Regions from separate parts of the Nostoc sp. 'Peltigera membranacea cyanobiont' 232 genome, predicted to be linked through region 3. Evidence: riboswitches for the same ligand, from Rfam matches in the RefSeq annotation. Region 3 holds a riboswitch; each other region holds the start of a gene.
The links. Region 3 has a riboswitch for cobalamin ahead of CDG79_RS19425 (DUF1636 family protein). Riboswitches for the same ligand answer to the same signal wherever they lie in the genome.
Positions count from the first base shown of each region.

Region 1: another riboswitch for cobalamin. It lies ahead of cobG (precorrin-3B synthase); the one in region 3 lies ahead of CDG79_RS19425 (DUF1636 family protein).
Region 2: another riboswitch for cobalamin. It lies ahead of CDG79_RS28365 (energy-coupling factor ABC transporter permease); the one in region 3 lies ahead of CDG79_RS19425 (DUF1636 family protein).

Region 1 is NZ_NOLK01000044.1:49,081-62,592, reverse strand. It holds gene ilvD (dihydroxy-acid dehydratase) at 1-1,360, opposite strand, end outside; gene CDG79_RS16845 (LysR family transcriptional regulator) at 1,466-2,350, shown strand; gene CDG79_RS16840 (thiol-disulfide oxidoreductase DCC family protein) at 2,443-2,856, opposite strand; adenosylcobalamin-variant (AdoCbl-variant) riboswitch at 3,119-3,209, shown strand; gene cobG (precorrin-3B synthase) at 3,271-4,734, shown strand; gene CDG79_RS16830 (precorrin-8X methylmutase) at 4,794-5,420, shown strand; gene CDG79_RS16825 (precorrin-2 C(20)-methyltransferase) at 5,423-6,127, shown strand; gene CDG79_RS16820 (molybdopterin-dependent oxidoreductase) at 6,150-6,866, opposite strand; gene CDG79_RS16815 (cytochrome b/b6 domain-containing protein) at 6,874-7,470, opposite strand; gene CDG79_RS16810 (cytochrome c biogenesis CcdA family protein) at 7,611-8,303, opposite strand; gene CDG79_RS16805 (thioredoxin family protein) at 8,312-8,920, opposite strand; gene CDG79_RS16800 (hypothetical protein) at 9,029-9,451, opposite strand; gene rpmA (50S ribosomal protein L27) at 10,048-10,344, opposite strand; gene rplU (50S ribosomal protein L21) at 10,375-10,782, opposite strand; gene CDG79_RS16785 (Nif11-like leader peptide family natural product precursor) at 11,214-11,447, shown strand; gene CDG79_RS16780 (nucleotidyltransferase domain-containing protein) at 11,626-12,714, shown strand; gene CDG79_RS16775 (LOG family protein) at 12,822-13,512, opposite strand, start outside.
Region 2 is NZ_NOLK01000113.1:8,696-22,207, reverse strand. It holds gene CDG79_RS28380 (chemotaxis protein CheB) at 1-482, opposite strand, end outside; gene CDG79_RS28375 (PDGLE domain-containing protein) at 1,374-1,748, opposite strand; gene cbiM (cobalt transporter CbiM) at 1,763-2,515, opposite strand; cobalamin riboswitch at 2,675-2,814, shown strand; gene CDG79_RS28365 (energy-coupling factor ABC transporter permease) at 2,841-3,617, shown strand; gene CDG79_RS28360 (energy-coupling factor ABC transporter substrate-binding protein) at 3,604-3,903, shown strand; gene cbiQ (cobalt ECF transporter T component CbiQ) at 3,900-4,712, shown strand; gene CDG79_RS28350 (energy-coupling factor ABC transporter ATP-binding protein) at 4,687-5,520, shown strand; gene CDG79_RS28345 (retropepsin-like aspartic protease family protein) at 5,524-6,105, opposite strand; gene CDG79_RS28340 (nucleoside phosphorylase) at 7,008-7,781, opposite strand; gene CDG79_RS28335 (hypothetical protein) at 7,812-8,369, opposite strand; gene CDG79_RS42850 (hypothetical protein) at 8,366-8,503, opposite strand; gene CDG79_RS28330 (2-hydroxyacid dehydrogenase) at 8,631-9,635, shown strand; gene CDG79_RS28325 (M50 family metallopeptidase) at 9,666-10,409, opposite strand; gene CDG79_RS28320 (ferredoxin-thioredoxin reductase variable chain) at 11,066-11,287, shown strand; gene CDG79_RS28315 (hypothetical protein) at 11,293-11,514, opposite strand; gene CDG79_RS28310 (DUF2231 domain-containing protein) at 12,059-12,610, opposite strand; gene CDG79_RS28305 (Uma2 family endonuclease) at 12,771-13,346, opposite strand.
Region 3 is NZ_NOLK01000057.1:49-4,147, reverse strand. It holds partial or broken gene CDG79_RS19445 (sensor histidine kinase) at 1-208, shown strand, start outside; gene CDG79_RS19440 (hypothetical protein) at 445-657, shown strand; gene CDG79_RS19435 (extracellular catalytic domain type 1 short-chain-length polyhydroxyalkanoate depolymerase) at 941-1,903, shown strand; gene CDG79_RS19430 (cobalt-precorrin-6A reductase) at 1,948-2,691, opposite strand; gene CDG79_RS19425 (DUF1636 family protein) at 2,691-3,110, opposite strand; cobalamin riboswitch at 3,133-3,296, opposite strand; tRNA gene CDG79_RS19420 (tRNA-Val) at 3,465-3,538, shown strand.

The DNA.
Region 1 (13,512 bases), on a different contig from region 3:
CTGAGGTGGGAGCCAACATTTCTCGCATTCCAGGGCCACCCTTGGGCCCTTCGTAGCGGATAATCAAAATATCACCAGCTTGAATTTTACCCGCCAAAATTGCATCTAAAGAAGCTTCTTCCGATTCAAACACTCTTGCGGGGCCGGTAATTACTGGCTTTTTCACCCCGGTAATTTTAGCGACAGCCCCTTCTGTTGCCAAATTCCCTCTGAGGATGGCTAAGTGTCCTTGAGCATACATCGGGTTATTCCAAGTCCGAATCACATCTTGATTGGCAGATGGTTCTTCGGGGATGTCTGCTAATATCTCTGCAATGGTTTGACCACTGATTGTTAGGCTATCACCATGTAACAAGTCATGCACCAGTAGCATCTTCATGACTTGGGGAATACCACCAGCTTTGTGCAAATCTGTCGCGACATATTTACCACTTGGTTTTAAATCACACAAAACGGGAACACGGGCGCGGATTGTTTCAAAGTCATCCAGGGTTAACTCTACATTAGCGGCGCGGGCGATCGCTAAAAAATGCAATACTGCATTGGTCGAACCACCCACCGCCATAATTACAGAGATGGCATTCTCTATAGATTGGCGGGTGATAATTTGGCGGGGGAAGATTTGTTTGCGAATCGCTTCGACTAACACAAAGGCTGATTTTTCTGCGCTGTCGGCTTTTTCGGCATCTTCGGCTGCCATTGTCGAAGAATAGGGCAAACTCATTCCCATTGCTTCAAATGCTGAAGACATGGTGTTAGCTGTGAACATTCCCCCACAGGAACCAGCGCCAGGACAAGCGCGACTTTCAACTTCTAATAGTTCCTTGTCGTCAATTTTTCCAGCACTGTGTTGGCCAACTGCTTCAAAAGAACTGACAACAGTTAAATCGCGTCCGTTGTAATGACCGGGTTTAATTGTGCCACCGTAAACGAATATAGCAGGAATATTCATCCGAGCGATCGCTAACATTGCCCCTGGCATATTTTTATCACAACCGCCAATGGCTAGTACTCCATCCATACTTTGTCCGGTACAGGCGGTTTCTATGGAATCAGCGATGACTTCCCGCGACACGAGGGAATATTTCATCCCTTCGGTTCCCATCGAAATCCCGTCGCTGATGGTAATGGTGCCAAACATTTGCGGCATCGCCCCGGCGGTTTTAATCCCAGCCTCTGCTATGAGCGCCAGTTGATTTATCCCCATATTACAGGGAGTGATTGTACTGTAACCGTTGGCAATACCGACAATGGCTTTATTAAAATCTTCGTCTTTAAAACCAACTGCCCGCAGCATAGCCCGATTTGGCGATCGCTGCACGCCTTGTGTCACAACTTGGCTTCTCAAATTCTCCGACATCGTTACATCATCCTCTGATTTCCATGTATGAGTATCATAGATAGCAATTTTTGACATGTCCAATATATATTTATGAGTATTTGAGACTTATAAAATATCAAAACTATGGAACTGCGACACCTGCGCTACTTCATTGCTGTAGCTGAGGAACTCCACTTTAGTAAAGCCGCAGAGCGACTTCACATCGCTCAACCGCCCTTAAGCCAGCAAATTCAACAGCTAGAAGCATCCCTTGGAGTAGAACTTTTTCAACGCAAAACCAAACGACAGGTGCAGCTAACGGAAGCCGGACAAGTATTTTTGCAAGAAGCTTATCAATTGTTCGCTCAACTGTCCAAGGCAATCGATCTGACTCAACGGACAGGTAGGGGTGAGAAAGGAAAACTCCGAGTAGGTTTCACCACCTTGGTAACTTACGATTTGCTACCTGTGATTTTGCGACGGTTTCGAGAACAGTTTTCAGAGGTAGAGTTACTATTGCAAGAATTAACGACAACTCAGCAAGAACAAGCGCTATTCAATCGCCGCATCCATGTAGGTTTTGCCCATCCACCTTTGGAAGACAACACTTTCAATCAAGAATGTATTCAGCAGGAAGGACTAATTGTAGCTTTGCTAGAAACTCATTTCTTAGCCAGACAAGAAAATATTTCAGTGCGATCGCTCTTGAACGAAAATTTTATTATGTTCCCCCGCTATTTGGGGCCTGGACTTTACGATCAAATCCTGAGTCTTTGTCAGCAAGGGAATTTTAGCCCAAAAGTGACTCAAGAAGCAATCCAAATGCAGACAATTATCGGGCTAGTGTCAGCAGGAATGGGGATTGCGATCGTACCGTCTTCTTTGCAAAATCTTCAAAGGGCTGGTGTGGTTTATCGCGTTTTAGAAGAAAAAACACCATTAGTAGAAACGGCTGTAGTGTGGCGACAAGAGGATATGACACCTGTTTTACGGGAGTTTCTACAAATTGTGACAAGTGTCTGTGGTTAATTAGTCAGTTAAAAAGGCGATCGCCCAACGCTTAGGCGCGATTTGAGTTGCAAGCAACTGTTTTATAGAAGCATTGCGATCGTGTTTAATAACTAACTCTTGGATTCCTTGCAGTTTCCATCAGCACAGTATCCCGATTCATAAGTACTAGAACGCTTACCAAATATGGTGTAACGATTATCGCGGATTTGTTCGTAAAAGCGATCGCCTGCCCATTTCATCCCCGGTAAGGCTCGATAAGCATCTACAAATATACTTCCTACTGGCAATAACCGCCCAATTTCTTCTGCGGCGTTACTGCCTTGCCAACGTCTTTGAGGTTCATTGCCATCAATTAAAATTACTCCCTGTTCGCAATCTTGGGCTGTAATTCCCCACTTTAAAAGTGTCTGTTCATCTTGCATGGGAGCGTAGTGAAATAACTTTCCCTTGTCTAAGGTTTCTAGCAATTGCACTAAAGTAACGCAGAGATTACAATTTCCGTCGTAGATTACGTAGTAGTTCATGGAAATAAGAGCTTTTTGGCAATTGACTTGTCGGATCTGTCTAAACACAACTTTGGTATTCTAGCTTAGAAAACCGTAGCGATCGCTCTTGCCTCACTAAGGGATTTCCAAGTAAAAAAATATTCCGTCGCAGAGGGACAAGGGGGACAAGGGAGACAAGGAAGAAAGAAGTCTAGTTGAGTAGACAAATTGAATAATTTATTTTTTGGAGTTCCCTAATTCTGAAATGTTAAATTTTCTAACTACCTTCTCGTGCTAAATTATTAAAGCTTGGAGTTGGGAAACTCCGGTGAAATTCCGGGACTGTGCCGCAGCTGTGATGGGATCGCCCAAGTCAGAATGCCAACTTTCAAGATGTCATCAAGACACAATCACCGTCTACTCCCTGCGTCGCACGGGGAAGGAGTTCTAAATTTGCTTTCTAGATTTGCCACTTGTCCTGGCTTGTTTTATGCTACACCCGCCGCCGATGGGATATTATCTCGCATTAGAATACCAGGTGGAATTATTAGTACTCAGCAGTGCCATGCGATCGCAGACATAGCAGAGCAGTACGGTGGCGGCTATGTGGATGTGACTAATCGAGCTAACCTACAAGTCCGCGAGATCCGCACGGGGATAAATGCCGAGGTTTTGAAGCACTTACAGCTTATGGGATTGGGTTCTCACAATTCTGTTGTAGACCATATCCGTAATATTATGACCAGCCCAACTGCTGGTATCGACTCCCAAGAATTAATCGACACTCGCCCTTTTGTGGAAGATTGGGATAATTATATTGCCGCACATCCGGCGCTTTCAGGACTATCGGCAAAATTTAGCGTTTGCTTTGATGGTGGTGGAATAATTCGCGTGTGCGATCGCTTAAATGATATCCTATTTGCTGCTGTCTTAGTCAATGCTGATGTTTACTTTCGCCTTTATCTCAGTGTCGGCGCAAAGGGCCAACCGCCTAGCAATACGGGAATTTTGTTAACACCACAGCAATGTTTACCTGTCTTGGCAGCTTTGGCAGAGGTCTATCTAGCTCATACTAATACTACAAATAAGCGTCGGCTACGTCTCTTAGAGTTATTGAATACTTTGGGTTGTGAAAATTATCTCCAAGAAGTTCAGCAACGTTTACCTTTCCCGCTTTTGGACGGTGAAACGGGAAAATACCTAATCCCCCAACCCCTAAAGGAATTCTCTACTATTTTGCAAGGAGAGGGCAAGTATCAGCATATTGGTATCCATCCCCAACGTCAGCGAGGCTTATTTTATATTGGTATCGTATTACCTCTGGGACGATTGGAAAGTACACAGATGAAGGGTTTAGCAGATTTAGCAGCAAAATATGGTAGTGGCACTCTTCGGTTAACTCCCTGGCAAAATTTGCTGATTGCAGACATTCCTCAGCAATGGGTTGATGATGTCCAAAGTGAAATTACTTTTTTAGGATTAGATTTCTCTGCAACTAACATCAAGAGTGCATTAGTTGCCTGTTCTGGAAACAAGGGTTGTGCTTCTTCTGCCACAGACACTAAAAGTCATGCGTTGGCATTAGCTGAGTATCTGGAAACTCGCCTTACTCTGGATTGCCCAGTTAATATCCACTTCAGTGGCTGCGAAAAATCCTGCGCCCACCATAGCAAGAGTGATATTACTCTGCTCGGTGTCAACTTTGAGGCTGACGGTGGAATTGTAGAAGGCTATCACGTTTATGTTGGTGACAGCAAGCAGAAATTTGGACGGGAAATATATCAATATGTGACTTTTACCGAACTACCTGCATTAATAGAGCGGATGCTATATGTATATAAAATTCAACGCTTAAATCCCAATGAATCTTTTGGGGAATTTAGCAATCGATGTGCGATCGCTCAATTACAACTCTAATTCAATAAACACTTAGGCTCACTTCTCAAGTCAATCCAAAATCTAAAATCCCAAATCGAATGCCCGACTACATCCGAGATGCCAACGAAATTTACCGTAATTCTTTTGCAATCATCCGGTCAGAAGCGAATTTAGATGTACTGCCACCAGATGTAGCAAAAGTTGCCGTGCGTCTCATTCATGCCTGTGGGATGACGGATATTGTTACTGACTTGGGATATTCACCAACAGCAGTACAATCTGCAAGGGCAGCCTTAGCAGAGGGAGCGCCAATTCTATGCGATTGCCGGATGGTTGCCGATGGCGTTACCAGACGACGGTTATCTGCAAACAATCAAGTTATCTGTACCCTCAACGAGCCGGAAGTGCCAGAAATTGCTAAAAAGATGGGTACTACAAGGTCGGCAGCAGCTTTGGAATTATGGCGATCGCACCTGGAAGGATCGGTAATCGCAATTGGGAATGCGCCCACAGCACTATTTAGACTGTTAGAAATGCTTGATGAAGGAGCTACTAAACCTGCAATTATTTTAGGCTTCCCAGTTGGATTTGTCGGTGCAGCCGAATCGAAAGCAGCATTGGCGGCAGATAGCAGGAATGTACCATTTTTAACCTTACATGGTCGGCGCGGTGGAAGTGCGATCGCAGCAGCAGCAGTTAACGCCCTGGCAACGGAGGAAGAATGAATATGAAAACTAAAGGTCGTCTCTATGGAATTGGTGTTGGCCCAGGCGATCCAGAACTATTGACTTTGAAAGCGCTGCGGCTATTACGTGCGGCTCCTGTAGTAGCTTATCAATCAGCCACAGGTAAAGAGAGTATCGCTAGAGCGATCGTGGCGCAATATCTTCCTGGCAATCAAATCGAGGTGTTATTTCATCTCCCCCGCGCTTTGGAACCAGAAAAGGCCAAGTCTATTTACGATAAAGAAATTGAACCAATCGCCGAACATTTAGCAGCCGGTCGAGATGTGGTGGTGTTGTGCGAGGGCGATCCATTTTTCTATGGCTCGTTCATGTACCTGTTCACACGATTATCTGACCAGTACCAAACAGAAGTTGTCCCCGGAGTTTCCTCGCTGATGGCTTGTCCGGTAGCTTTGGGTGTACCTTTCACTTACTACACCGATATTCTCACAGTCTTACCCGCCCCATTGCCAGCAGAAGAACTAACTACACATTTGTTGATAACTGATGCAGCAGCAATTATGAAGCTAGGTCGTCACTTTACCAAAGTACGGGATATTCTGCATAAATTAGGGCTAGCATCACGAGCAAGATATATTGAGCGGGCATCAACGTCGCAGCAACGAATTATACCCCTGGATGAAGTCGATCCAGATAAAGTACCCTATTTCTCAATGATTGTAATCCCAACTAAGAATCGATTGTAAAATTTTCTGCCCCCCTGCTCCCTCATAGCCCTGCAAACCACTCATATCCTTGATCCTCCCAATAACCTTTAAGAGGTAACAAATTGCTGACAAATGTAATTTGAGTTACCCACTTGCTTTGTTTGTAGCCCAGTTTAACTGGGGATGCTAGACGCATAGGCGCACCATTATCAACTGATAAAGGTTGTCCATTCTTTTGATAAGCCATCAGGGTTTGCGGATGTACAGCAGAGGCAAGATCCCAACTTTCATAATAGCCATCAGCAGATTTAAAGTAGACATAACGGACATTTGACTTAGGCTGTACCAGCGCTACCAAGTCTCGCAATCGCACACCTCCCCATTGAACGATCGCAGCCCAGCCTTCAACACAGACATGGCGAATTACCATTGAAGTTAAGGGAAGTTTTTCAATATCCCCCATACTCAATTGCATCGGGTTGCTAACCTCGCCATCAATCTTTAGGCGAAACTGCGCCGGATCGATTTGTGGCGTGAAGTCAAAGGTATTAACCAGCAATTTGTCTGTTTCTATGGCACTTACAGCAAATTCTGGAACTGGTTTCTGACTTAACAGGAGTGCTTCTAGACGTTGGTTTAGCGGCTCAGATATTTGCCGCAGATTATCTGAGAACAAGTTTGTCCCACAGCCACCTAAAAGAAAGCCTACCCCTGAAAGTCCAGATACTTGGAGTAATCGACGACGGGATAGGGTGCGTTTGGGAAGAATCAGACTCATAAGACCTCTACAGGAACATAGACTTAACTAGACGGATGCTTCCTACCTTCAGGGCAAGTAAGGAATGAGCAATTGTAAACAGTATGACTGTAGGAACAGTAATAAAGTGAACAGTGCGGAGAGTTTGCCAACTACCAAACAGCCCCGAAAGCCAATGCAATTGGGCAGGTTTGTACATCGCCAGACCACTCAAGATTGCCAGCAGCAACACGGGAATGATAGCAGTATAAACTAGCCGATGCCATGCGTAATTTTTGCGCTTTGGGTTCTGGCTGACTTGCAATGCTTTTAAATCACCGCCATCGGCAAAGCGACGCTGCCAACGACGAGTTACAAAGATATAGATTCCATACCAAAGTAAGTTTAGTGAAAATAGCCACATAGCAGTAAAATGCCAGTTTCTGCCACCCCCAAGCCAACCCCCCAGCAACAAAAAGTCAGGAAAATGCCAACCTGCACGCCCGCCAAATACTGGGTTAGCATTATATATTTGCAATCCGCTACTAATCATCAAGATGAGACTGATGATATTAATCCAGTGAAAGGTCTTTGAGAGGAAAGTCTGACTTGGTGTTGAGCGGACTTTGCGTTTAGATGAAACCATGATAATTCGTAATTCGTAATTCGTAATTCGTAGTTAAAAGTGCATAGATAAGTCAGTTTTATCTTAAATAAAGATAATACGCATTTTTTATTTTCCATAACTAAAATTAGTTGCCCAGTTCTCCAATTACGAATTACGAATTATATCGGTTGAGTAGGAAAGAAGGGAGCCAACCAAAGTTGTATCTGAACATCCCAACCGAGAAGAATAGCAATTGCTGTCGCTGCGATCGCAACACCACCTACACGCTGCAACACTGCACTATGGCGGCGGACATTGAAGATGCGTTTGCTAAGTACTCGCCCACCGTAGGCGATCGCTAATAAAGGCAAACCTGCTCCGATTCCATAAACAACCAGCAGCCAAAATGCACCTGCGACTTGATGATTAACTGCCGCTAAGACTAAAATTCCTCCCAAAACTGGCCCAGCACAGGGAGTCCACAAAAGCCCCAACTGAGTCCCTAACCAGAATTCTCCCATAAGTCCAATTCGTGGGGGTTTCTTAGCCCAATTACCGACCGGAATATAAGTAAATATTCGGTAACTCCAGGTGGGGAAAATTGCGAGTAATCCTAAAAATAAAAGAAGTGCGATCGCGCCATTCCGTAATAAATTAGCCAAACCCGTAAACCAGGCTGATGTTACACCGATTAAACTACCTGCCAGTGCAAAACCAGCGATTAATCCCCCCACCAGCGCGACTGGGCCGTAAGTATGGGATTGGAGCGAGCGGCCTAATAGCACTGGTAAAATCGGTAAAACACAGGGTGAAAGGACATTCAAAACTCCCCCCAGTAAAGCGAGACTAATTGATAAAGTAGAAGTCGTCATAATTCCTTCTACCCCAATAGCTGGCGGATAGTTTGCTCTATTTTTTCGTATGCCCCTTCACCAATATGGTCATATTGTAGTAAACCCTGGCGATCGGCTAGAAATATATGGGGCCAATACTGATTTTCGTAGGCGTTCCAAGTTTTATATTCGTTATCCACTGGAACCGGATAAGTAATTTGGTGTTTTTGCAACGCCTTTTTTATATTGTTCGGATCTCGCTCAAAAGCAAACTCTGGTGTGTGGATACCAATCACCTTGAGTCCCTGCGCCTCATACTGCCGATGCCATTTAGTAATGTAGGGCAGGGTACGCTGACAGTTAATACAAGCAAAAGTCCAAAACTGGATCAGAATAACACTGCCTTTGAGATCGGCGATCGCTAAAGGAGTAGAATTAAGCCACTGACTGATACCCTGAAACTCTGGTAAACTCTTTCCTACGGGAGTTTTTACTGCAATACTTTCCGAGTCTTGCGTATTATTACTTATTGCCGGAGAGATAGAAGGGGCATTCACTTTTCTGAAGTTGGAAAGTGTTGTGGCTGCACCGATTCCGACAACCCCTAAGCCAATATAAAAAAGTAACTGACGACGGTGGAGCAGGTTGTGATTCATCAGAATTTCTCCTGTTGATGTCAAAGCGCCAAAGTATAGGGATTGGCTTAAGATTTTCCTGGTAAGCAGCCCCTAATCTTACAAGAAAAGTGAGATGCAAAGCTGTGGCTAGGGCTTGGTGGAAGCCGGGGATTGCTTCATAGCATCACCAGCTTTGTCTTTGCTCATCGCGTCACCAGCCTTATCTTTACCCATAGCATCTTTGCCCATCGCACCGCCAGCTTTATCTTTACTCATCGCGTCACCAGCCTTATCTTTACCCATTGCATCTTTGCCCATCGCACCGCCAGCTTTATCTTTACTCATCGCGTCACCAGCCTTATCTTTGCCCATCGCATCTTTACCCATCGCACCGCCAGCCTTATCTTTACCCATCGCATCTTTACCCATCGCATCGCCAGCTTTATCTTTGCTCATCGCAGGAGAGGCTTCAGGGGCAATTTGATTGTTGCTTGCAGGACTGCTAGAGCAAGCAGTGAGACTGGCGGTTAAACTTAAACCAGCAATTAAACAAAGTATTTTCCAGTTCATATTTTTTTTCGTCCTTTGGATAGTTCTTTTTGTATTGATTGACTCAGGGAAATTAAGCTATAGCACATTCTTAAAGGCTATTGAGGTAAAAAAGATGCCTTTTTTATAGAGGATTTCATCAAACTTTTGGTACTGACATTTGATTTATCCCCAACATCCAAAGTATCTCTATGAGGACTGAGAGCTTATTGAAACTAAGCCATGATTTTCATAAATTTATCCCTTGAGAAAATTCAGTTAATTCTCAGCATTTTCTCAGGTATTCATGGTAGTTCAAAGCAGAACCTAATTTAGGTATCTATTATCTCAGCAAAACCTCATGCTGAAGTCCATGAGCTATCTGAACTTTAGAACATGCAAAAATTGGTGCTTAAGACTTGATATAAAATATATACGGCAGCAAGCTACGCAAGCAAATTTTCTTTTGTAATATTTTGTTAGTGAAGAATATCTGCGCTTTAACGATCCTGATACTAATCTATGGTTAACAGAGAAACAAAGCGACTTTTAGAAAATTTTAGAAATCTATATAAATCTGACCATTATGCCAGCGCTAATTAGCGATTAGGGTGGGCAATGTTACCCACCCTCACACTCTAACCTGCTACAGCTTCAGCAGGGGCTGCCTGAACAGCAGTTATGGGTAGATAAACACTAACTTTTTTCCGGGTTTTGCCCTTTCTCTCAAACATTACAACACCATCGATTAAGGCAAACAGAGTGTCATCGCTACCAATACCGACATTGTTACCAGGGTGGAATTTAGTACCGCGCTGACGCACGAGAATGTTTCCTGCACGCACAACTTGACCGCCATAACGCTTGACACCCAAACGTTGAGCGTTAGAATCACGACCGTTACGTGTACTACCTGTTCCTTTCTTATGAGCCATGATTTCCTCTTTTGTATCTACTTCTTTTTATTATTCAGCAGCGACTTCAACTTCTTCGGCAGGAGTCTCATCTAAAACGGGGCTTTCCTTCTCCGCTTCTCCTTGGGCAACAAACACTTCACCGTTAAGGGTGATGGAGTCAATCATAAGTCTGGTAATTTCTTGACGATGCCCCCGTTTTTTGCGGGTTTTCTTTTTCGGCTTCATCTTGTATACCAAGACTTTACGACCTCTGTAATGTCGCATTACAGTCCCTTCTACAGTCGCACCTGTCACTAGTGGCTGTCCAATGCTGACTTCGCCATCGTGCTGCACGAGTAATACGGAGTCTATTGTAACTTTTTCATCTGGTTCGGTAGGAAGCAGTTCAATATCATAAAACCGCCCTGGCTCTACTCGTATTTGTTTGCCGCCAGTTTCAATAATTGCGTAGGTCATTAAATTGTCCTTGAGGTTGCCGTACAGGTAGCTGGTTTTTATCTCCTGTAGAGAGGCTTTTGCCAGCTTTTGTAATATGTCTACCTGATCCGAGCAGGAATTAGACAGACAATCTAATATTATATTTTATTCACAGGTGGTAAGTCAAGCTTTTATTTGCCAAAATTCGTGGTGGCGATCGCTTACCCAAAAACCAGAATCAATATTTATTAGTTAAATACTGCTTCCATCTTAGGGATGATTTCTACAAACTGGAAGAAATATTTTAGACTCAAACTTATAGTTTCTTGTCAATATCCACACATTTTTATTCTTTGTTTTAAAATGAAATTTACGCGCTTAATCTAATAGTTCTTTACAGAGTTAAGGGAATCGACAAAAATCAAATTCATACATTTAAACCCAATCTTCAAAACAGGAGATGGACTGTCATGACACAGCAAAATGCCACCCGACTTTTTCAAGCTGTAAAACAAGATCAAGCATTACAGCAAAGACTCAAGGCAACAGCCGATCCAAAAGCCTTCATCAAGATTGCCAAAGAGCGTGGCTATGACTTCACGGCTGATGAACTGGAAAATGAAATCAACAAGTTATCTGAAGAAGATTTAGCCGCCATCGTTAATCCAGGATGGGGAACTAGACGGCACCTTAATCCTAGATAATTCCTATTCTAAGAAACTGAAAGTATAGGAACAACTCAATTGATAAGTTTTGCTCCTCAAGGGGACACCGTTGGATCATCTCCTTGAGGAGCATTTCTATTAAACTCAGTAACTTTGCTTACTATCTTCTCACCCGCTTAACTCATGAGTTAGGATGGCTATATTTTAATCAGGTGATATGAAAAGAATAGAAGTTGAGCAAAGAACTATTTTAATTGGTTTAGCTGGTAGCCACGGCTATGGTTTAAATCGTCCTGATTCAGACTTTGATTATCGGGGAGTATTTATTGCACCTAAAAGATACTACTTGGGATTCGATCGCATCGAACAAAAAGATACTGGTTGGGATGAACCAGGAATATTTCCATTTGTTGATGGTAACAAAGACACAGTTATATATGAATTAAGAAAAATTCTCCAGTTATTAGCGGGTGCAAATCCCAATGTTTTAGAATTGCTCTGGTTAAATAACTATCCTTTTGTCAACGCAGTTGGACAGCATTTAATTAATCATAAGCAGCTATTTTTGAGCAAGAAGGTAAAACATACTTACACTGGTTATGCCTTCGCCCAAATTAAAAAGATGGAAACTCATCGCAAATGGTTATTAAAGCCGCCGCAAAAAAAACCAATTCCATCTGACTTCGCCATAGAAGACGAAGCACCCCTCAGTAAAGATGAGCTAAATGCTTTTCTGGAGTATCTTTATAACTTAATCAGAGGACGGATTGAGTTTTTAGAAGAAGCGGAGCAGTTATACCAATTGTTAACAGCAGATATTGATTTTAAAGGAGTCTTAAAACAATATACTTTACCCGATGAGACTTTAGAATATACTCAACATTTAACCAATAGCCGTAAAGATTTTATCCGTCTGCTTCAAAAAAGCCAAAGTTATCAAATAGCTTTAAGAGAATGGAAAGCTTACTTATCTTGGCAGGAAAATAGAAATCCGGCTAGGGCAGAAATGGAAAGACAGTCGGGTTTTGACCTAAAACATGGGATGCACTGCATTAGATTGTTACGCAGTGGAGTAGAAATCTTGCAGCAAGGTGAAGTGATTGTAGATAGAAGAATAGCTGGTGATGTTGATGATTTAAAAGCTATTTTAAAGGGTGAGTATTCTTATGAGCAGGTGATGAAAATGGCAGAAGATTTGGTTGCTGAAATGGAAGTTGTTTACGAACAGTCCGCCCTACCTCACAAACCTAATTTAGAGCAAATTAATGAGTTGTGTATGGAATTAGTAGAAATGCAAAATTGGTAAATAAAAAAGTGAAGCCTTGGGAATTATGAGTCTTTAATTCTGACATTTTATAACCTGAAAATTAGGAAAGGGAAAGTAATTCCCAATTCTCTCCCTTTCCTTAAAAGCTACTTCCTTTCTGGATGCGCTGCATCCTCTGGTGAAGGATTACCCATCTGATTAATTGTGGCAATCATCTGATACAATCGCCCCAAGTCCCGTTGATTGAAGTACAAAATGAGGCGGGGTAGTTCAGCAGTTTCATCTTGTGCTTCTTGAGGTAATGCCTGACTTTTTTCAATCCGTCCCTTAACAAGAATGTCACTAAAATCAGCATTGAGTTGCTTTACAAGAGCGTTTGATATATCTGTCTTCAGGCGAATAACTAACTGATTACTGACATAACGACAGGAGTGATAAACCTGGTAAAAACGAGTAATGGCATCATAAGCCACATCCAGGTTATCTGTCACCGTGTAAAGGCTGGGGTCTTCAGGACTGACAAGACCATTTTCCACTAATTGCCGATCAATATATTCGCTCCAAGAACGCCAGTAATCACCACCAGGGCGATCGATTAAAACCAGAGGTACTGGGCCAAATTTCCCATTCTGGGTTAATGTCATACATTCAAAAGCTTCGTCTTGAGTGCCAAACCCTCCCGGAAATAAGGCTACAGCATCACTTTCTTTGAGGAGAAACAGTTTGCGCGTAAAAAAATATTTGAAGTTAATTAGCTTGGGATCGCCCTCTATAAATGGGTTTGCTTCTTGTTCAAAGGGTAACTGAATGTTTAATCCAAAGGAATTTTCTCGCCCA
Region 2 (13,512 bases), on a different contig from region 3:
GCTTCTGGCATAATATCGCTCTCAGCTGTGGCAGGTTCTTGTACGATAGTTATTCCTCCCCGCGCTTTTATTTTCTTAAGACCTTGCATACCATCTTGATTTGCTCCTGTCAATATTACACCAATAACTTGCTCGGTGTAGACATCGCCTGCTGACTCAAACAACACATCAATAGATGGTCTGGCATAAGAAACTGGCTCATCAGTCGAAAGAGCAAAGTGACCTGGTTCAACCAATAAGTGATAATCTGCTGGAGCTAGATAGATATGTCCTGGTAGTATTTCTTCTTTATCTTCCACTTCTCGAATCGGTAATGAAGTAGATTCTTGCAATAACTCCTGGAGTGTGTTGTTAGATTCCTTGTGACGGTGTTGCACGATCGCGATCGGCACTAAGAAGTCTGCTGGTAACTTCCCCAGAATAATTTTTAATGCTGATAATCCGCCTAAAGAAGTACCAATCACCACAATTTTAAACGACACTTGTTTAGTCCTCACAGGAAGCATCTCAATGAGTGCAAATATACCTGGCGCTTAGAGTTCGCAGTTTATTTTGCACGCAAACTCAAGGAACTTGAAACCGAGGTCAGTGGGTTTTGTCTGTATAGCCATGAATGACCTTCGCCAAGGCTACACCTTGATTTGCATTTATACAAACTATCCAAAATTATATGTTTTTGTCATCAGCATTACAATTAAAGATTTTATCATTGTGAAATACTTGACAGAAAAATATTTTATTTAGGGGCTTTTTAATCTTAATTAAATGCCAGAATCGCTACATTATAGAAATACTTTTTAGCTAAATAGCTAACTTTTAAAACTTTAATTATTATTGTTTTGACAATTCACAAAAATTTACTTAAGCTAAAAGATAGGTTAAGCAAATCAATAAACAACAGCAATTTTTTTAGCTCCACCAAGAATTGCTGCTACAGACTATTGGCATGAGGAAATTAATCACAATCACAATTATTCCCTGTAGGTAAGCTCACGAGATTTAGCTGCAAAAAGCTAAGACATGATTAAGCGTATTGCACCGCGCACATATTGAACATATTCCGGTCAATTATGGATGGATACTTGTGATGATATTACCCGCATTTCTCACAAGCTTCAGGCGTTTGATAGAGCAGAGGGGCAGAGGGGCAGAGGGGCAGAGGGGAAAGAACAAGGCACATTGAACTCTCCCCTGCTCCCCTGCTCCCCTGCTCCCCTGCACAAGCACGGGCTTTGAGAGGTGTGGTGAGAAATCCGGGGTTAGGTAGGGTTGAAATCCACGTTACAAAACTGGATTACAAATTACGTTAGCGTCGCGTTAGCGAGTATTCGTTCGCTTTTAGCGTCTTGTAGAGAGCGTCATTACGAATTATTTTAGTCTGGCGCATCTGAGTCTGAACCAGCATCACGCTGTATAGAAGGTGAACCAGAACCACGAATCACTAGTTTGCCCATACCCCAAGCTAAACCAAAAGTTGCTAATGTTCCGATTAGCCCAGCTAAGGGAGTGGCGATCGCTTCTGGCACTCCTCTGAGAGCATATTCATTAAAAATGCCATAGAAGGGTAATTTCTGAGCGGGTTTCTCTCCAAGTTCTTTGCTATCAAACTTTAAGTCTTTGGAAACTCTATCTAGCCCATCTGGATTTTTACTAGCTAGTGGCGAAAGGAAAATTGCAATCAACAGGGCTATACCTAAGCCAGCGATAACAAAAGCGCGGTTGCGCGATCGCGAGAGGTTGCTACTCATTCAATACACACCTTTTAATAACGAGAGACTGGACGAGACATAGGTGATTTTGTCTGACGGGGTGGATCGTAAAATAAATCAGGTCGAGTCCGCCAAATAAAGTTGAGTGCTACCACGGTAATCAGCGCCTCGCCAATACCAATTAGGACATGCCAAGAAGCCATCGCTGTCAAACCTACCGCCAGAGGAACCGTTCCAGACACAGCTAGTTCTAAGGCACACACAACTGAAGCTACTACTACGCTTGTCCAAGCAGCGATCGCCGCACCAATTGTCATACCTCGCAAGCTATCGCGCCCAGTAGCAAATCTGATTGTGCGATAGAGATAGTAACCACCAAATGTACCGATTAATCCCATATTAAAGATGTTGGCCCCTAAAACTGTCAGTCCACCATCTTGAAATAGAACCCCTTGCACGATAAACACTGCAACCATAACTAACGAACCAGCCCAAGGGCCTAATAAAGCTCCGGCTAGGGTTCCGCCTAAAAGGTGTCCAGAAGTGCCTCCTGGAATCGGGAAATTGATCATTTGCGCTGCAAAGATAAAAGCTGCACAAACTCCCATTAAAGGTACTGCTCGTTCTTGGTATTCTGCTTGCGATCGCTTAATAGCTAGTGCAATTAAAGCAACAGCAATTATCCAGGTGACTAGGATAACGGGTAAGTTCAAGAAGCCATCTGGAATGTGCATGGCTAGATGCGGCTGTATTACCCAGTACAGCCAGCCGAAGGACGAAGCACCCATAAATGGTATTGTTTCCATATTTAAGAAGTGTTCTTTGCAGCCAGATTTATTTAAGAGTCCAGTTGTCTAGTAGACCATGTATTCTCTAGAAACTTCAATCCACTAGGGGGGTATATTAAATACAATTCCGATTGATAGTATTATTGTGTTCGCGGTTTTGATGCTTTAGCGATAGTGATATAGTTAACTCCAATCGGTTCTGATGGGGAGTAGCCATTGGACGCAAGGGGGAAAGTCCGGTGTAAATCCGGCGCTGTCCCGCAACTGTGAGCCAAAATTAGGTGAGTCAGGATGCCCGCCGATGGGAACCAATTCGTTTACATAAATCTGCGAGGTACAGGTTATGAAAAGAAAAAAACAGGCGTTAGTCAGTCTAACCCTGATGGCAGTTATCAGTTTTTACTTGGTAGTTGGTTTACCCAAACCCGCTTATGCCATGCACATTATGGAAGGTTTTTTACCAGTGCAGTGGGCAATTTTTTGGTGGATTGTGGCATTACCATTTTTTCTATTAGGATTGCGTAGTCTGACTCGCATTACCCAAGCGAACCCGGAACTAAAACTACTACTGGGCTTGGCTGGTGCTTTCACTTTCGTGCTGTCAGCCTTGAAAATCCCTTCTGTAACAGGTAGCTGTTCTCATCCTACAGGGACGGGGTTAGGTGCGGTGCTGTTTGGCCCTCTCACCATGACGGTTTTAGGTAGCTTGGTATTGTTGTTTCAAGCTTTGTTACTGGCGCATGGCGGCTTGACGACGCTGGGTGCAAATGCTTTTTCGATGGCGATCGCAGGGCCGTTTGCAGCTTACTGGATATATAATCTGACAATGAAGTTGGGTGGTAAACAAAAAATTGCCATATTTCTCGCAGCTGCGATCGCAGATTTACTCACCTACGTTATCACTTCTATTCAACTCGCCCTAGCTTTTCCTGCCCCCGTTGGTGGATTTATCGTTTCATTTACCAAGTTCGCCGGAATTTTTGCCATAACTCAAGTTCCCTTAGCAATTAGTGAAGGATTGCTAACTGTATTGGTATGGAACTGGCTGCAATCTTATAATCCTCAAGAATTGGAACTGTTGCAATTAATCAAGCGAGGAAATGGTAATGAGTCAATCTAAAAAAGGGTTGAGTAACTGGCTGTTGGTAGTAGCTGTTTTAGCCTTAGCAGTTGCACCATTAATATTTGTGCGGGGTGGGGAATTTGCCGGTTCTGATGACAAAGCTGAAAAAGCAATTACTGAAATCCAGCCTGGATATAAACCTTGGTTTAAATCATTTTTTGAACCAGCTAGTGGAGAAATAGAAAGCTTATTATTTGCTTCGCAAGCAGCTTTAGGTGCTGGAGTAGTTGGTTATGCAATTGGGTTGTATAAAGGACGTTCCCAACAAAAACGTGAAGAATGAGCCTGCAATTAGACAGTTTAGCTTACACTAATCGACTGCGAAGATTGCCACCAGAACATAAAATAATTTTTGCATTTACTACTCTTGCTATTTCCCTTACAACCCATCCACTAGTGCAAATTTTGATGACGCTTTGGATGGGGATTTGGACAGTTATTTATGCAAAAATTCCGGCTGGTGTTTATTTTCGGTTGTTAATGTTCACCATAGTTTTTTGTTTGACAAGTTTACCAGCCTTAATGGTGAATGGAGTTGCAATTGCTGATTTGTCCAAGGTGCAATTAGACTCGTGGTATGGATTAACTCTCGGACACTTCTATATTTATATCAGTCATAGTGGCAGTATCCAAGCATGGGGAATTTTAACCAGAGCATTAGCTTCTGTTTCTTGCTTATATTTTCTCATGTTAACTGTCCCTTTCACGGAGATATTACAAACTCTGCGTTACTTACGATTTCCTGTGCTTTTAAGCGATTTGTTATTACTAATGTATCGGTTTATTTTCATTCTGCTAAATACAGCTACCGAATTGTTGACAGCCCAAAATTCACGTGGTGGCTACCGTACTTGGCGTAGTGGAATGAAAAGTTTAGCACTACTAATCGGACAACTATTACAGCGAACCTTACAACGATATAGTCAGTTCTCTCTCGGACTGGAATCACGGGGTTTTGTGAGTGAATTTCGAGTTTGGCATCCCCGCCGTTATCATCCTCAAGGACGATATATCATCGAAGCTATTTTCGGCTGTGTAGTATTAATAGGATTGGACTTTTGGCGGAATGCAGGAATATTTACTCGAATTTGAGCAGGTATATTACACCTATCCAGTAGCACAGCAATCAGCTTTGAATGGTCTAACACTGAAGATTCCATCTGGCAAAAGATGTGCATTAATTGGGCAAAATGGCTGTGGTAAAACTACACTGTTTTTATTAGCTAATGGTCTATATAAACCTAATTCTGGTATTGTCCGTTGGCGCGGTGAACCGTTAAGTTATAACCGAAATTATCTTAGCAGCTTACGGCAAAAGGTGGGGCTAGTATTTCAAGATCCAGAACAACAATTAGTAGCTTCTACTGTTGAAGAAGATATATCTTACGGTTTGTGTAATTTGGGTTTACCAGAATCTGAAATTAAAGACCGAGTAGAACAAGCATTAATTGAATTTGGGCTGACTGCTTTAGCAGAAAGACCAGTACATCATCTGAGTTTAGGGCAAAAGAAGCGAGTTTCTATAGCAGATGTGATGGTACTGCGGCCAGAACTTTTGGTGTTGGATGAGCCAACAGCTTATTTAGATATCAAACATACTCGTAACTTGATAGCAACGATGAAAAAAATTCATCAAGATGGCACTACTTTATTGATGGCAACCCATGATTTAGATTTAGTCTATCGATGGGCAGATTGGGTTTTTGTTATGGATAAAGGGCGACTGATGATAGAAGGCAAACCACAAGATGTATTTAGTCAGCGTCAACTTTTATCGGAGTTAGAATTGGGTGTACCATTTATATATGAAATGTTATTTGATGGGCTATCTGCTGAGGAGGAAGTAGTAATAGAACGAGTGCGACAGCGAATATTAGAGCAATTTCGGAATGTCCTGTGAGCATTAACGGTGATGAAATTCAACCTCTTTCTCCAGAATCTTAATATCATAACTACCAAAGAAATCGTGGCCTAGTAAGCCGATACTTGCTTTTGGTGCGATCGCTACCTGAAGATTATTAGCTGTAACTCCACCGACTGCAACAGATTTTATCTTACTGGTTGGAAATTCTACCTCGCTACCATCGGCAATTTGAGCTTGCATAGTACCTGTAGCCTGGAGTTCAAGTGTATTCGCCATACTTTGAGTGATAATGGTTCCACTAGCACCTGTGTCTACAATCATTTCAAAGGTTTTTTTGTTATTGAAGGTAACGTCAATCACAGGAGTTCCGCCAAAGCGGCGTTTGATTGAGACTCGAAAAACTCTGTCGTCTGAAGGTGCGGCGATATTACCACAAAGCCTTTCTAATCCAACAGTTTTACCAGAGGAAGTTACCATGTAACATGCTCCTGGATCGTCAGCTATTGCCTGATGAGAGAATGCTAAAAATATTAGTGTCGGGATTAGTGTGTAGGCATAGCCTGTCGTAGACATCGCAGCTAGGTTAACCGTCTTAATCCAACGCCTATAAGCATTCTTCATATTATATTTATCTCCAATTTTGCTGATATTCTTTAATAGATAAATTTATTATAATAGCTATAACAATTGGTACTGCAAACACATATCTTCCATAAAAAACACAACTTTTATGAAATTATCTTTCACAAACTTCAAATATATGGAATTATTTTAGTTATCATTTTTAATTAATATATTATCTCTAGTATATATACATAACTTTTGTCCTCTAAAGCTAGTTAGTGAAGTTTTTTATTTATGTGTCTCCATCAGATAAAATGGCATTTTACTCAATACATCTTACCTATAATTACTGATTGATAAATTAAAGATTAGATAAAGACATGATAAAACTACTTAGAGGATGTTTGAAAAGTCCTTAGTGATGTATCAAATACTTTTAGATCCCCCTAAATCCCCCGAGAAATTGGGGGACTTTGATTCCGGTTCCCTTAAAAAGGCAGGGCTGATTCATTCCATTTCAAACAGGATTTGTCAAGATGGTTAGCGAGAAAATTGTAAGTGAGGGTGACGAGAAGATGAACTTTTAAGCACTTGAACAACAGTAAAATTGTTCATTTTCTTGGCACGCTGGTAACAAAATAATCAATTTTAAATCGCTAGAACCCTTGATATTTAACGCTCTTTAGGGAATGAAACAGCCCTGCTTAAAAAGGGGGGTTAGGGGGGATCGCTAAGTACCTAAAATCACAGCGAAATACTTGTTCATTCGGGAGCATCCCAATTTTGCCAAAATAAAATTTGTAGTGGGAGCATCTTGCTCCCTAATCTCCAGGAAGCGGGCTAGAAGCCCGCACTACCAAAAAATAAATTTACACATTTGGGATGCTCCCGTTCATTCATCCTCTTAGAGCAGATTCAATCTGGCATCCTAAGAAGTTAGATAAGATACATTTTTGAGCTTATTCAAAGGTTGCGGCTGTATGTACAGCAGTTGCGATCGCATTTTTAACGGCAATATCTCTCTGTTCTAAGATGATATTTTCACTCACAGTCCGCCCAGCGACTACACCGCAAATAGCAGCAGCAGCAAAATTATACACACCTGCCATCTTAAATAGCGTGCCGCATTCCATCTCATAATTCAAGATATTCAAGCGCCGATATTCTTCTGTAATACCATGCAGCGATCGCATTAAATTTGGATTCGCTGAATCAGTGCGTTCCTGTCCTTCGTAAAAAGTATCAACTGATGCAGTAATTCCGATGTAATGTTCAACCTTTAATTCTCGTGCAGCTTTAACTAAAGCAACTGTCAAAAACGGATCGGCTGCGGCTGGATACTCCACAGGTGCAATGTCATAAGCTGCACCTTGGCGACATAATGCTGCACTGCTAATAACAACGCTACCAACTGGTATATAAGGTTGAATTGAGCCGCAAGTTCCAATGCGAATAATTTGTCGGATTCCTACTTGGATTAACTCATTGACCACAATACTCAATGAAGGCGCACCCATACCACTAGTAGCTGATAAGATGCTGCGACCATTAGGTAAGTATCCCATGTAGCTATTGAGTCCGCGATTTTCTGACAATAAGCGGATATCTTGGAAATAAGTTTGGGCAATTAGATGCGATCGCTCCGGGTCGCCAGATAATAAAGCAATGCTGGGAGGCGATGAACCTAAATCATCTTGTCCAAAACCAATGTGATAAAAGCGTTGATTTGGCATTAAATTTTAGATTTTTGATTATTTTATTTACTAACCGTTTTTACCTCTCCATATAAGATGCCATTGGTCATATAAATAAAACGGTGGAATAATCTTTTGGCGAATTTCTGCCATTTCTTCGGAGCGGTTAATACTTTGCATCAGATAACCACTTTCAAAGAGAAGTTCATGAACTTCCTCATATTTATAAGCAGATTGAAAGCCAAGATGAACATATAGGTTCTTAATAAAATTATTGGCTACTAATAAACTGCCTGTAAATTCAACAAGATAATTTAGTTCACCATAAATAGCGCTAGGATGAGCCACAGGCGTATCTCGACGAGAAGGTAAGACACCCAGAAAATCTTTTGCTTTCCCTTGTTTTGCAAGTTTCTCTTTTAGGCTGAGAGAGATAATTAATTCTTTTAAGTAAAGTGTCTCTTCTATTACCTTATAAGTACAACAATAGCCTCGCCAACAAGCTGTTGTACCCCATTGAGGAGAAAAACCGTGTTGCGTTGGATCAAATAATCCCACACCATCCACACCTGCAATGGAGAATATTTGACTTTTATAAATTAATTGATCGCTAATTTGACCAGTCATCTTTTGTTTTTATACCATAATTTACGCAACTGCAAGCTTGAGGCGATCGCAATCATATCATCTGCGATTAAACACAAATCACCTGCGATCGCATTGTGCCAGTTGCGTAAGTCCTGATAAAATTGCTTACACAAACATGAATTCTGAAGACTGGCAATATTCAAAGCTGTGATGTTGAATAGCCCGTTATAGACATCGCTTCTCTAACTGCCAAGGTATTATGTAGTCGAATACCGTGCAGTATACAGCTTGAGGTTTTGCATGAAAGTAGCAGTCTTCAGTACAAAAGCCTACGATCGGAAGTTTTTGTCAGCTGCAAATTCTCCCCCACAACACGAATTAGTATTTTTTGAACCCCGTTTAAATCGGGATACTGCTATCCTCGCCGCCGAATTTCCGGCGGTTTGCGTATTTGTACACGATCGGGTTGATGCCCCAACTTTAGAGCTTCTCGCCTCACAGGGAACTCGGTTGGTTGTCCTTCGCTGTGCAGGGTTTAACAATGTAGATTTACAAGCCGCAGCAGATTTAGGAATTACCGTTGTGCGTGTTCCCGCCTATTCACCCTATGGAGTAGCAGAACATGCTGTAGGATTGATTTTAAGTCTGAATCGCAAAATTCATCGGGCTTATAACCGTGTCCGAGAAGGCAATTTTTCCCTAGATGGACTGTTGGGATTTAATTTGCATGAGCGCACAGTGGGGATTGTTGGCACCGGCAAAATCGGTCTGATTTTAGGACAGATTATGAAGGGGTTTGGCTGTAAATTACTCGCTTATGACGTTTATCGCAATCCCGAATTGGAGGCGCTAGGTGGAAAGTATGTAGAACTACCTGAGCTATTTGCCAACTGTGATATTATCTCTCTACATTGCCCCCTGATTCCTGAAACGCATCACTTGATTAATGCTGAGGCTATAGAACAGATTAAGCCAGGCGTGATGTTAATTAATACTAGTCGAGGTGCGCTGATTGATACCCAAGCAGTGATTGAGGGATTGAAGTCTGGTAAGATTGGCTATCTCGGTGTGGATGTCTACGAACAAGAATCGGAATTGTTTTTTGAGGATTTGTCTGGCGAAATTATTCAAGATGATATTTTCCAACGTCTGACAACGTTCCCCAATGTACTCATTACTGGACATCAAGCTTTTTTTACAGCAGAAGCACTCCACAATATCGCAGAAACAACTTTTGCTAATATTGCTGATATTGAAAATGGTCGTCCTTGTACCAATGAAATTCGCGTTCAACAGCCAGCTTAGGTAAGGTTTGGCGATCGCTCATCTGTATTTTCATTCTGAACGATAGGCAAGGCGAAGACTTTGGACTAAAATCACCAGAGATGCGATCGCCATCAACCCGCCCCAAAACCAGTAAGGTAAAAGCAAATATCGCTGCATTTGCGCTGTATCAGAGAGTCCAAGGGGGCCGGCAGAACTACTAAATAGATAATCGAGTTGATGGAACGTACTTACACAAGCTTGTACACCCAGGAATTGAATGGCAAATCCTTGCGCCCAGCGAGGTGCTTTCAGGGCGATACCCAAGATTATTAAACCCAACAAGGGAATTGCTACCAATCCAAACCAGGAACGTACCCAAATTAATGTGGATAATAGCAAAAAACTCCCTAATATTTTTAAACAGAGGGTTGCTGCTGTAAAACTGCGGGAAGCTAGAATCAAAGCCGCACCAGCAAGAGGCGGCCCCATTGGGCCTGCTGCTGCCACCATTGCCGGGCCAATTGGCCCCAATAACGACCGGATGCCATAAGTTGCAACACCAGAACCATTGCTAAAAATCTGTAATTTCTGAAACTGCCCTCCTAATAAGAGTGCCATTAAGCCGTGACCCATTTCATGAAACCAGGTTGCCAGAATTGTAAATGGGTATAAGATATAATCACCTCCTGGTACTTGCCACAGTAAAGCTGTTGCGATCGCTGCTGCAATTAGCCAGGTTAGCCCCATGCGTTCAACAACTGGCGGGGCTTCTTTGGTAAGCAAGGGTTCAAAATTTTTGCTTGGTTCCCTCATAAGTCACTCTATTTTGGATTTTAGATTTTAGATTTTAGATTTTCTGGAAAATTCAAAATCTAAAATGGACAGTGTATTTTCTCTATCCTAGTGTACTTAAACTGATAAGCATTTAAATTACATATAGTCAATAGCTAAAATAGTTGCTGTGCTTGGATTTATTTTTTAATCAAAACCAACATCAGTAAGCAAGATGAGAAATTGCTAGGCGGTAAACATATCCAAGATAAGCTCTTGAATAAAATCGTGAACCTGTTGTTCCAGGAATTGTGTAAAATATTCTCTTGACCAGATTTTAAAACCCTTCATTTGTATGAAGGGTTTTAAAATGCCCGAAAACTTTCAGTTACCCTGAAGACGATTGGGTTATATCTCTTGCCAAAGTACTAAGCACATCTGAAATATCGCTTCATTTTCTTTTGTTTCCCTGGTTTTGGGGTAAAACGGAGGGTGGGAGTGATAAACATTAACGCGGTAAAAACTTGCAAAAGTATGCACGGATAGCTAAAACGTGCCTGGACGCAGAGGGTTAAATGCGCCGTCGCCCCCCTGTGAAGCGTCAAGAAATAGCTGATTAAATCAAATTTTAAGCGATTTAATCATATATTTTGTAGCAGATACTTGTGGAAAAGCAAATGCTAGGTGTAAATGTTGTTATGAAAGTTGGCGATCGCGTCCGCGTTAAAGATTCGGTAGTAGTGTATCATCATCCTGAACACCGGAATCAGGCTTTTGACATCAAAGGCACAGAAGGCGATGTAGTAAATATTGCCACCCAATGGCGAGACAGACCTGTAAGCGCTAATTTGCCGATTGTAGTCCAGTTTAGTAAAAAGTTTAAAGCCCATTTACGTGAAAATGAATTAGAGGTCATCTAGATCGCTTATCGCCGGCGAAACCACTGAAAAATATTCAGTTCGCCGCGCATTCTTTTAAGCTCTTGGCGATGCTGTTCTGCTGTTGTGTAATACCATTCACAATAACGTTGAAACTCTGACCGTGACCGAACTTCATGGTAGAATTGGTGAGTTGTTTGGTAAGATGCAAAAGCTTCCTCAACTTGGGATTGAGGGGATGGCATAATATAAGGTAAATTTTTAGACATAAAGTTAATTGAGTTAGAAGTTGGGAGTTGGGAGTTAGAGGATGTTTTAAAAGTTGCTAGTGATGGATCAAATACTTTTAGTTCCTCCTAAATCCCCCTTAAAAAGGGTGACTTTGATTCCGATTACCCCCTTGTTAAGTTATCCATTATAAACTTTCAAACATCTTATTCAGACGCTCGCGGACTCGCTCTAACCCGCATTTCTCACAAGCTTCAGGCGTTTGATAGAGCAGAGGGGCAGAGGGGGAAAGAACTTGGTATTTGAACTCTCCCCTGCTCCCCTGCTCCCCTGCACAAGCACGGGCTTTGAGAGGTGTGGTGAGAAATCCGGGTCTAAGCGTTGGCGCAGCCTCTCGTAGAGAAGCTATGCCGTAGGCTTTACGCTGCGCTATCCGCCAGTCGCACTGAATTCTGACTCCTGACTCCTGAATTCTGTTTCGATAAATAATAAATATTGTTTGATTACGATGTTAGAGCATTTTGTCAAGGCTAAAAACTAACGAAAATTTTAGCCTTCACATAGCTCTTTCTCGATCATTCGTAATTATGGGTATCTTCTGCTACCAGCACCCACTACACCAATTTTGTGGCGATAGGAAAGTTCAGCACCAAACCAGCCGGAAGCGCTGGTTAGTGTACCAACAACGAGCGAGATTAACAGTCCCCAAGGTACTATTCGGGATTCAGCGTCGCCCCAACGGAGAAGGAAGTTGATGAGTGATAAAACGAGGATAGAAACGTTAAGGATCAAATGCACCCAACCGGCGGTACGCTTGCGAACTCGTTCAATTTTCAAAAAGTCGCTCATACCGATCGCGGCTGCGAGTAAACCTCCAGCTAATCCGAGTCCGATTAACCATAGCGAAGCCCTAGCCCAAAAGAAATCACCAGTTAACCAGTAGCCGATGTCACTTCCCAAAGCGGCGGCTAAAAAGGCGATGGGGAAGATTACACTCAGGGGATGTAGGGGATGTCCTGCGATCGCAACTGTGCTAGGTACGCCAGTATCCAGATACTCACTGTCGTTACTTTCAATAACTGGTGGAATATTTGGAAAAGGTGTTGAGTTTGTTTGCGTTGTTTCTGTACTTTCCATAAATTGACTCGTATAAATAGCTAAATACCGTATCCTTAAATCAATTTAATAAACTAGCATTAAAATCTTATCTATCTGATGATGGAATATAGATTTAAATATTGTCTGTCTAAAAGTATAACTACATGATTTATTTAAAATAAAATATGTAGGTAATATTTTATAATAATTTTGTTAAAAGCAAATTAAAACCAGGCACAACATCTTCACCGCTTAATATTGCTGTAGCTGGATATTGAGTAATTGAACCATCCCGACGATAAACTAAAGCTTGCTGATTTTTACTATCAATTAACCATCCTAGTTGAACACCATTAGTAATGTATTCTTCCATCTTGGCTTTGAGTTTTGCCAAGCTGTCATTTTTAGAACGAATTTCAATTACAAAATCCGGTGCTAAGTTAATAAATTTATCTTCTTGTTGATCCCAGCCTTCTGGTAAACGTCCTTTAGCGACAAAAGCAGCATCAGGCGATCTGACAGCCGTATTTGCTAATCTAAAACCTGTACTAGAACTAAAAACCTCACCTAAATCCTGACTTTCTACCCAATTTAACAAATAGGCTCCTGCTTTGATTTCTCGATTACCAGAAATTCCACCAGTAGGGGGCATAGTTTCTAAAGTTCCATTCGCATTCCGTTCAAATCGCAGTTCTGAGTTTTGCGAACTCATCAGCATTAATTCTTCATCAGTGACAGTATACAAAGACTGGACAGTTATTTTTTCGCTGGTCATGATAATGTCATAGCAAGCTTGATAGATATTTCAATTTTAGACTGAGATTCTCTTCTCCTGCTTTGCGTTCTCTGTGTATGAAGCGGTTTGTTATAAAAAGATTCATAGGAGCTAGACAAATAGCTTTTTTCCAGGGACTATATAGTGATATGTCTCGCAAACAAAA
Region 3 (4,099 bases):
TCTTCAGATTCACGCAACCATGATGGGACTGGTTTAGGTTTGGCTGTAAGAGTATTGTGCAACAGCACGGCGGACGGATTTGGGCTGAAAGTACGTTGGGTAAAGGTAGCACTTTTACGTCACTCTGCTGTTATTTGAGACTTTCCAAAATCCTAATTTAGAAATTGCACATTACGTAAGTATGACTTTAGTCATGCTTAAATTATGACTTTATTACCATTTATCTTTCTATTTAGTGTTTTAAACTCAAAGTGACACATCAATCTTAATTGAGTCGTGAGACAAATAAGATTTCCTCCAAATTTAGGGTCACTTTTCTTAATGGAAAAATCCTGATGACAAAGGGATTTTCAAATATCATTTTTCTCGGTAAAAAGTAGAACCTAAATCATTTAGGAATGTTGTAGTCAAGTAAACCAAAAATAACTGATAGGAGATTAAATAATGAAGCGGATCTTTGTTGGTACTTTACTTGCTTTACCACTTATAATTGGTTCCTTGCCATCACAGGCATCGGCAGCAGAGATCGTTGTCAGACCTGGTGTTCAGAGACATAATGTGATTAGCCGTTATGTTCACAAAAAGTTAATTCCTGGTCATTGGGAAAGAACAAGATACGGTCGTCGTTGGGTTCCTGCTCACTACGTAAGAGTTTAATATATCTGCTGCATTTAGTAGTGATGTTGTAATCGACTTCTTGCAAAAATACCAATTCTCTAAGAAGCTGCATTAAACTTCCCTCGATCAAACTTGGGGCAAAATTACCTTATTTGATGCAGTCTCACAAATAATCGGTATAAGTTTGATTACTTTTAGCTGATTAGCATGATTAAAACTAACACTTTAGAAAGAGTGTTAGTTTTAATTTTATCCTACTTCAGATAATAGACAAAATACACTAATTATAGTAAAAATATTCTTATCGAATGATTGAACGAACATGAATATATATCATAGCTGTCAATACTTTAAGAAAATTATTACTTCCTTACTTGTAATTAGTTTAGTAACAGCCTGCAATTCAATCCAAGCGGATGAAATACATACCTCTCAACCAAAAATATTGAGTGGTGATAATTATGGACAGATAAATAATCAAGGACGATTACGCACTTACTATCTTTACACTCCAAAATCTTACGATCCAAACCACCCAATGCCATTAGTTTTAGTATTTCATGGAGATGCTGGTAGTGGTCATTCGATTAGTGATGTTACGCGTTTTAATAATTTAGCAGAGCAAAAAGGATTTATTGTTGTTTATCCAGATGGAATTAATCAAAAATGGAGCCTTAGAGGTAATTCTCAAGGAAAGATAGATGATGTTTTATTTGTCAGTGCTTTAATCGATCATCTGAAGCAAGAAAGAAATATTGATAGTCATAAAATCTATGCCACTGGTTTTTCTAGAGGCGGAATACTTACCCAAGCTTTAGCATGTAAGCTATCTGATAAAATTGCCGCTTTTGCATCAGTAGCTGGCTCTCTTCCAGTTCGGCTCAAACCTAATTGCCAACCTCAGACTCCGATCTCAATGATGATCGTTAACGGTACAAACGATCGAGATGTTCGTTATGAAGGTGATGACCACACTCAACGAGGAGCGCTTGTTTCTATTTCAGACATGGTAAGCTTTTGGCGATCGCACGATCGATGTATTTCACCTAGCGCATCGCCACTGCTTTCTGACACGAACTCTAGCAAAAGCTCAAAAGTCAAAGCTACTCAGTACTCAAATTGTAGTGGCAACTCAGAGGTCTTACAGTTAGCTGTAGTAGATGGGGGACATTTTTGGCCTGGTGGTGCTTCAACCGATCCGAACCTAAATAAATTCAATGCTAAACTTGGCTTGAATGCCAGTCAGACCATTTGGGACTTTTTTCAACGCCACAGTTTATCTTAAGCTGACTAAAGAAAATTCCCGATCGAAGCTTTTGCCTGATTGTACTAATTGTGCAACTTGTCAAATAGCCATGCCAAAACAGCATCAACATCAGTAACTTGTTCTCCTGGCGGTATGGCTGGACGGTTTATTATAACAACCTTCACACCCAGTTCTCGCGCTGCAACAATTTTGGGCTTTGTGGCATCGCCCCCGCTATTTTTGCTCACGATGGTATCAATATTATTATCAATCAGGATTTGCCTTTCATTATTGAGGGTAAAGGGCCCGCGATCGCACAATATCCTTCCTGTGGGTACTAAAGCATCATCAGTGGGAGGGTCAATCATCCGCATCAGAAACCAAATTTTCTCTAGGTGAGCAAAGACGGCTAGTTCTTGCCTCCCAACTGTCAAAAATACTCGCTGTGCCTGGTTTTGCAGAGATATGGCGGCGGCTTCAACGCTGTCAACTTCAATCCAGCGATCGCCACTTTCTTTTTCCCAAGGCGGGCGAATTAACATTAGATGGGGTACTCCGACTTCAGTTGCAGCATCTGCCGCATTGAAGGAAATCTGACTCGCAAAAGGATGGGTTGCATCAATTAATAAGTCGATTTGCATTTGACGCAAATAGCTAGCCAATCCCACCACACCACCAAAGCCTCCAACCCTGAAATCGCCCAACGGAATTGATGGTTCACGGGTACGACCAGCTAGAGACGTGATTGCTTCTAACCCTTGAATAGTCGCCACTTTAGCAGCTAGTTCTGCGGCATCTCCCGTTCCACCCAGAATTAAAACGCGCATCATTGAGATAAAGGTGGAATCTTTGCCAAAATGCCTTTTTTCAGCGCTTCTGGCCGTTCTGACCAAGGTAGTAAACCATCTGTTTTGACATAGTATTGACTAGCGCATTCTAGTACCGCAGATGCACTACCATCAACGGCTAAATCGCCAAACAAATATGTTAATTTACCTTTGGCAGCAAAGGCAACTACACAAGAACGATTGCAAGCACTCATGCATTCAACTTCTTGAATTGGGAATTCATCTCGTAAGTTCCAATCTTGTGCAAGCTGCTGAAGTTGGTTTAGAAGTTTTTGACCACCACTTTCACCTAAGCGTTTTCCCTCTTGCCAAACGCTAGCACAAGTTTTGCAAACAAATAAAGTATGGTCAGCAACACCCAAGGGATTCGTTGGGGAAATATTTACAGTAGTAGTCATCTGTACCTCGCAGAGATGTGGAACTGTTAAATCTATTTCGGTGGGCATCCTGACTCACTCAATTTGGAATTTGAGATGTAATCTCAAATTGGTTCACAGTTGCTCCCAAGCGCCGGATTTGCACCGAACTTTCCCCGTTACCTCTGGTAGCTGCTCCCCACCAGAACCGAATGACCTTATCGATCATACACTAGGGTCATCTGAGAAAAGTTTCATCAATTGCGATCGACCCGGTTTTTGCCACAGATGGGAAATGACTCCTGAATTCTGTTTGATAATAAACTTCGCCTGATTTGGGTCTTTTTCTTGCTCGATTCAAGAAGTATATGCTAATATTTATAATCGTGTGGTTAAGGACGTATAGCTCAGTTGGTTAGAGCGCTACGTTGACATCGTAGAGGTCACTGGTTCGAATCCAGTTACGTCCATTCTAAATGTACAGTGACTAATTATTTGTCGTCGGTGACAGATTAATGTCGTTGGGACTAATTATCTGTCGTCGGGACAAATTGATGTCGTTTAACTGCCAGTGACAAATTAATGTCATTTATTTACAGATACTATAGCGATAATGTCAACGTAGCGCTCTCTTTCAACCCTCCCTAATAAAAATTATGATAACCCACCTAGTACCTGGCACGTTATTACAACATTTTTGTATGCGTGCGTAATAGTTTCAGATTTGGCTTTCAACCCACCCAGTACTTAGAGGGTTGTTGCCACGCTAGTATAGGCTTAGATTCTATCTAAATTAACTGGCAGCAGTCTTTCAACCCACCCAGTACCTGGAGGGTTGTTGGCACATATTCTCAGTCAAATGATCAGCATGATTAAATTCATTGCCAACAATCACCCAGTACCTGGAGGGTTGTTGGCACATATTCTCAGGGCAGTAAAAACAGCCTCCGAGCTAGGCTGTTGACTTTGTGCATTTTTCGGGAATTTTCGGGAAAATTATTCGTGTTATTTTTGTTTGACTTAAAGTGCCT